Regions from separate parts of the Rathayibacter festucae DSM 15932 genome, predicted to be linked through region 2. Evidence: predicted binding sites of a transcription regulator. Region 2 holds the regulator's gene; the other holds the start of a gene.

Region 1 (3,402 bases), 660 kb from region 2:
TCGCCGCCGTCGGTGCCCGCGTCTCCGCCGCCGCCGCTGGCGCAACCGGCGAGGACGAGAGCGCTGGCGCCCAGGAAGGCGACCCCGCTCAGGGTCGCCCGGAGGGATCGCGTACGGGCCGTCCCGGCCTTCGCGTGAACGCGCATGTTTCTCCTTGAGAGGTTCTGTCGTGGGAGCGGTGCCGGAGGCAACCGCTCGGCCAACCTAACCTTCGGAGAAGCCGTGAACAATACGGGGGTGTTTCAGATGCGTTTCGCGACCTGATCGTTACTTTTCGTCGTCGGAGCGCTCTCCCGCGACGCGATCCGCAGGTCCGACCGTCACGCGCCGCCTCCGGCGCTCGGCCGAGACGAGGTCGACTGAGAAGATCGCCAGGGCCGCCCAGACGAGCGCGAAGCCGATCCAGCGCTCCGGCGGCATCTCCTCGTGCAGGAGGAAGGCGCCGACGACGAACTGCAGCACCGGCGTCAGGTACTGGATGAAGCCGACGATCGAGAGCGGCAGCCGCCGGGCGGCGCCCGCGAAGAGCAGCAGCGGCACGGCGGTGACGATGCCGGCCGAGGCGAGGATGAGCGCGTGCCCCGTGCCCTCCGTCGCCAGCGTCAGCCCGACGGTCGAGCCGACGACCAGCAGCTGCACGATCGCGAGCGGCGTGAGCCAGAGCGTCTCGAGAGTGAGACCGCTGACCGCGTCCATCCGACCGCCGACCCGGCTCTTCACCAGGCCGTAGAGGCCGAAGGAGAAGGCGAGCGCGAGCGAGACCCAGGGGAAGGAGCCGTAGCCGACGGCGATCACGAGGACGGCGACGGCGCTGATCGCCATCGCGACCCACTGCGCCCGCCGCAGCCGCTCGCGCAGCACGATCACGCCGAGCAGCACCGTGACGAGCGGGTTCATGAAGTAGCCGAGGGCCGCCTCGATCACGTGGCCCGTGGTCGTCGCGATGACGTAGACCTGCCAGTTGATGTAGATCAGCACGCCGGCGATCGCCATCACGCCGACCAGCCGCGGCTCGCGCAAGAGCGCCGCGAAGCCGCGCCAGCTGCGCGTCACCGTGAGCAGGAGCAGGCAGAAGACCAGCGAGAAGAGCACCCGCAGCGCGACGATCTCGAACGGCGAGGCGGGGGCCATCGCGATGAAGTAGAGCGGCATCGCGCCCCAGAGCAGGTAGGCGGCGAAGCCGAACCAGAGGCCGGTCGACGACAGCGCGCCGCCGGCGCCCGTCACGGGCAGGGCCTCGACGCCCTCGCCGGCCGCGGCATCGCCCGTCGTCGGCGAGGCGGGATCGGCGGGGAGGCGGGAGGCGGGCACCCGTCCGATGCTACGCAGGCCCGGAGCCCGCGGACCGCCCGGAACGGTCACCGGACGTCAGGATCAGGCCACCGGTCGCGAAGAGGACCGGGCGCACGACGAAGGGCCCGGCGACTCGCGTCGCCGGGCCCTTCGGGGATCCGTCTCTAGCGGACCACGACCGCGAGGACGTCGCGGGCGGAGAGGACCAGCAGGTCGTCCCCACCGAACTTGACCTCGGTTCCGCCGTACTTGGAGTAGATGACCTTGTCACCGACGGCCACGTCGAGCGGGACGCGGTTGCCGTTGTCGTCGATGCGGCCGGGGCCGACGGCGACGACTTCGCCCTCCTGGGGCTTCTCCTTGGCGGTGTCGGGGATGACGAGACCGGAAGCAGTGACCTGCTCGGCCTCGACCTGCTTGATGACGATGCGATCTTCGAGCGGCTTGATGGACACCGACACGGTTGACCTCTTTCTTGACGACGACGGGGGCGGAGCGCCGCCGTTGGCAGACACGCTCCGAGAGTGCTAGCTCCACTGTAGAGGCTCCGCTGGCACTCGTGCAATCAGAGTGCCAGGCAGGCGCGCCGCGTCGTGCGGAGGGCGTGGCCTAGCATGGCCGGATGCAACGCGCCGAGCTGGTCGAGCTCCTCTCCCCCGAGGGCCTCCGGCTCCTCGACTCGCTCGACGGCTACCGCGCGGACGACCTGGTGCGCGCCGTCGCCGCGCTCCGCTCCGCCGGCCACTCCCCCGGCCTGGTGTCGGCCGTGCTGACCCAGGCTCGGCTGCGGGCGAAGGCGACCGGGAAGTTCGGCGAGTTCGCCCGGTCGATGCTCTTCACGGACGCCGGGCTCGAGCAGGCGACCCGCCTCCGAGTCGCGGCGCTGCACGCCGGCCGCTTCTCCTCGGCCGGGCTCACCCGCATCGCCGACCTCGGCAGCGGCATCGGCGGCGACGCCCTCGCGATGGCGGCCATCGACCTCGAGGTGACCGCGGTGGACGCGGACGAGATCACCGCGACCCTCGCCAGCTTCAACCTCGCCCCGTTCCCCTCCGCTCAGGCCGTGCACGGCGACGCCGAGTCGTTCGACCTGGACGGCTTCGACGCCGTGTACCTGGACCCGGCCCGCCGCACCGCCGGCCACCGGGAGACCCGGCGCCTCGACGATCCCGACGACTACTCCCCCTCGCTCGACTTCGCCTTCGGCCTGGCCGAGGCGCGGCCCGTGGGCGTGAAGCTCGGGCCTGGCTTCGACCGCGAGCGAATCCCGGCGGACGCGGAGGCGCAGTGGGTGTCGGTCGACGGCGAGCTCGTCGAGACGGGCCTGTGGTTCGGTCCGCTCGCTCGGCCGGGCGTCCGCCGGTCCGCGCTCCTGCTCTCGGCGACCGGCGCCGTGGAGCTCACCGCACCGGCCGACAGCGACGACGAGGAGGTGGGCGACCTCGGCGCGTTCGTGCACGAGCCGGACGGGTCGGCCATCCGCGCGCGCCTGCTCGGCGAGCTGGCCCGCACCAGCGGCTCGCGGATGCTCTCGCCCGGCATCGCCTACCTCACGGGCGACGAGCCGTCCGCGTCGCCGTTCCTGCGGAGCTTCCGCGTGCTCGCGGAGCTGCCCCTGGACGAACGCACCCTCGCGCGCGAGCTGCGCGCCCGCGGCATCGGCGTCCTGGAGATCAAGAAGCGCGGCGTCGATGTGGACCCCGCGCGCTTCCGCAGGAAGCTCGGCCTGGCCGGGCGGGGCAGCGCCGTCCTGATCCTCACCAGGATCCAGGGGCGCCACCGCGCCCTGCTCGCCGAGCGCGTCTCCTGAGACCCGCCGCCGGCGCCTAGTAGCCGGAGGAGGAGGTCGCCGCGTCGAGGGCGACCACGAAGATCACGATCGTGACGGCCAGGTAGATCAGCGAGACCACGACGCCGGCGATGCCGGTGATGATCGCGGTCAGCGCGAAGCCGCGTGCTCCCGGCTCGCGACGGCGGCCGAGGAAGCCGAGCACGATCGCGGGCGCGGACAGGATGAAGCCGAAGCCCCAGCCGAAGATCGAGATCACCAGGCCGACGATGCCGAGGATCATGCCGGTGAGGCTCAGGGTCTTGGGCACCGTCGTGGGC
Region 2 (3,402 bases):
CGCCGGCGACGAAGTCCCCGGAGTCGAGCGACTCGTCGATGTAGTGGTGCGCCACGCCGGATCCGGTCAGCCCAGGAAGCGGTCGCGGAGCTTGGAGAAGAGCCCCTGCTGGAAGTGCGTGAGGGCCGGCTTCTGTGGCTTGTAGTGCTTGGCGAACTCCTGCACCAGCTCGCGCTCGCGGTGCCCCAGCTTGGTGGGAGTGACGACCTGGATGCCGACGCGGAGGTCGCCGCGGCCGTTGCCGCGCAGCTTGGTGACGCCGCGGCCCTTGATCGTGACGATCTCGGTGCTCTGCGTGCCCGGCTTCACCTCGATCTCGATGTCGCCGTCGAGCGCCGCGAGGGTCGTCGTCGAGCCGAGGATCGCGTCCGTCATCTGCACCTCGAGGGTACAGAGCAGGTCGTCGCCGTTGCGGCTGAAGATGTCGTGGTGCTTGACCTTGATCTCGAGGTAGAGGTCGCCGCTCGGTCCGCCCGCCGGGCCGACCTCGCCGCTGCCGGGCATCTGCAGGCGGAGGCCCGTGTCGACACCCGCGGGGACGTCGACGGGGATGGTCCGGCGCGCGCGGACGCGGCCCTGGCCCTGGCAGGTGGAGCACGGGGTGGCGATGACGGTGCCGTAGCCGCGGCAGGTGCCGCAGGGGCTGGCCGTCATCACGTTGCCGAGCAGCGAGCGGACGGTGCGCTGGATCTGGCCCGAGCCGTGGCAGATGTCGCAGGTGACCGGCGAGGTGCCCGGCTGGCAGCACGAGCCCTGGCAGGTCTCGCAGAGCACGGCCGTGTCGACCTCGAGGTCGCGGTGGGTGCCGAAGATGACCTCGTCGAGCGAGACCTCGACGCGGAGCAGCGCGTCCTGGCCGCGCTCCCGGCGCGACCGCGGGCCGCGCGAGGAGCCCTGCGCGCCCTGGCCGAAGAACGTCTCGAAGATGTCGCCGAAGCCGCCGAAGCCCTGCCCGCCGCCGCCGGGGAAGCCGTCCTGCGGGCCGCGGTCGTACTGCTGGCGCTGCTGGGCGTCGCTCAGGACGTCGTAGGCGTGCGTGACGAGCTTGAAGCGCTCGGACGCGTCCGCGCTCGGGTTGACGTCGGGGTGCAGCTCGCGCGCGAGCCGGCGGTACGCCTTCTTGATCTCGTCGGCGGAGGCGTCTCGGTCGACGCCGAGGACTTCGTAGTGATCGGCCACAGGGGGCTTCGTCCTTCGTTCGTGGGTCGGTGCGCCGGGCACGGCGGACCTGTCGGGAGCCGGGGGTGTCCGGCGAGGGTCTGGGAGCGGGTCATTCCTCGCCGAGGAGGCGGGAGAGGTAGCGGGCGACGGCGCGGACCGCCGCGATGTTGCCGGAGTAGTCCATCCTGATCGGTCCGAGGACCCCCAGGCGCGAGACCTGGCCGCCGGCCGTGTTGTAGCCGCTGGTCAGCACGGAGGTCTCCTGGAGGCCGAACGGCGCGTTCTCGCGGCCGATGCGGACCGAGATGCCGCGCGGGTCCGGCGTCATCTCGGCGAAGAGGCGCAGCAGCTCGACCTGCTCCTCGATCGCCTCGAGAACGGGGTAGATGCTGCCGGAGAAGTCCTCCTCGGTGCGCACCAGGTTCGCGGCGCCCGCCATCACCAGGCGGTCCTGCCGGTTCGCGCCGACCTGCTCGAGCAGCGTCTGCACGACCGGGTCGACGACGTCGCGGCGCTCGGGGCTGAACTGCTCGGTCGCGCTCTGCAGCGTCTCCGCCGCAGCGGCGAGACCGAGCCCGAGAACGGCCGTGTTGAGCTTCGCCCGGATCTCGCCGAGCAGCAGCTCGTCGACGTCCTCGGGCGTCTCGAGCACGCGCTGGTCGACGCGGCCGGTGTCGGTGATCAGCACGGAGAGCAGCCGCCGCGGGGCGAGGGCGACCAGCTCGACGTGACGGATGCGCGCCGCGCCGAAGGAGGGGTACTGCACGAGCGCGACGCTGTTGGTGAGCTGCGAGAGCAGCCGCACCGTCCGCACGAGCACCTCGTCGAGGTCGGGGCTCTGGCCGAGGAAGGTCTCGATCGCCTGCCGCTGCGCCGCGGTCAGCGGGCGCAGGTCGGTCAGCTGGTCGACGAAGAGGCGGTAGCCCTTGTCGGTGGGGACGCGGCCGGAGGAGGTGTGCGGGGCCGCGATCAGCTCCTCCTCCTCGAGCTGCGCCATCTCGTTGCGGATGGTCGCCGCGGAGACGCCGAACGCGTGGCGCTCGACGATCGACTTGGAGCCCACCGGCTCGCGGTTCGCGACGTAGTCCTGCACGATCACGCGCAGGACCTGGAGACCGCGCTCCGTCACCATACGACCGACCTCCCGCCGGACTCCGGGTGCCTCGCGGCACGACCACCTCGGCGCCGTGGCGCCGCGCGGAGCTTGGCACTCCGCGAGATTGAGTGCCAATCATAACCGCGCAGGAGGAAGGAGGGCGGGGCTCGCCCAGGATCCGCCCCCGTCGCGACTCGCTCTCTGCCACGATGGACGCCGAGCGCCCGGGGTCGCCCGACGCGCCGATTCCTGAGACGGAGATCACCATGTCGGCCACCCCGCCCCCGCCGCCGCCCGCCTACTCGACGCCCGCCCCGCCGCTGAACCCGGCCGACGAGAAGACCTGGGCGATCGTCACCCACATCACGGGCATCTTCTTCAGCTTCATCCCGTCGCTGATCGTCTACCTCGTCTTCAAGGGCCGCGGGCCCTTCCTCGAGGCGCACGCGAAGACGGCGCTGAACTTCCACCTGACCACGCTGATCGCCTACGTCGCCGGGACGATCCTGAGCTTCGTGCTCGTCGGCTTCATCGTCTTCCTCGTCGTGCCGATCCTCGTGATCGTCTTCGCGATCATCGCCTCGGTGCGCGCCAGCGCCGGCGAGTACTACACGTACCCGCTGAGCATCCCCTTCTTCAAGTAGAGACGCCGCCTTCCATGCTGGTCGAGTAGCCGCCGCAGGCGGCGTATCGAGACCCACGCACATCGGACGGTGGATCTCGATACGCCCGCTCCGCGGGCTACTCGATCAACATGACCGAAAGCAGCCGCCGCAGGCGGGGCCACATGCTGGTCGAGTAGCCGCCGCAGGCGGCGTATCGAGACCCCCGTCCATCAGACGGAGGATCTCGATCCGCCCGCTCCGCGGGCCGCTCGATCAGCAGGGAGCGGTCCGGCTCAGCCGTCCGTCAGGCGGCGGACGACCGCGTCGGCCAGCAGCCGGCCGTGCAGGGTCAGCACGAGGCGCCCGCGGAGGGCGGCCCGGCCGTCGACGAGGCCGTCGGCGATCAGCCCCGCGACCTCGCGGCGCCGTTCCGGGTCGATCGCGTCGATCGGCAGCCCGTCCGCCAGGCGCGAGCGCAGCAGCACGTCCTCCACCCGGCGGGTCGCGGCGTCGAGGGTCTCCCGTCCGGCGGCCGGCGAC

The links. Region 2 encodes HrcA, which represses chaperone genes, less so after heat shock. Its sites were predicted from a motif close to TTNGCACTCGNNNNNNNCGAGTGCNAA; they were not measured.
Positions count from the first base shown of each region.
Region 1: a site for HrcA is predicted at 1,844-1,870, ahead of groES (co-chaperone GroES). Genes of this name have one in related genera too.

Region 1 covers NZ_CP028137.1:203,146-206,547, reverse strand. The annotation lists gene C1I64_RS01060 (ABC transporter substrate-binding protein) at 1-146, opposite strand, end outside; gene rarD (EamA family transporter RarD) at 268-1,227, opposite strand; gene groES (co-chaperone GroES) at 1,458-1,754, opposite strand; gene C1I64_RS01045 (class I SAM-dependent methyltransferase) at 1,916-3,103, shown strand; gene C1I64_RS19925 (DUF4190 domain-containing protein) at 3,120-3,402, opposite strand, start outside.
Region 2 covers NZ_CP028137.1:858,399-861,800, reverse strand. The annotation lists gene C1I64_RS04015 (16S rRNA (uracil(1498)-N(3))-methyltransferase) at 1-55, opposite strand, end outside; gene dnaJ (molecular chaperone DnaJ) at 67-1,179, opposite strand; gene hrcA (heat-inducible transcriptional repressor HrcA) at 1,271-2,293, opposite strand; gene C1I64_RS04000 (DUF4870 domain-containing protein) at 2,524-2,901, shown strand; gene hemW (radical SAM family heme chaperone HemW) at 3,156-3,402, opposite strand, start outside.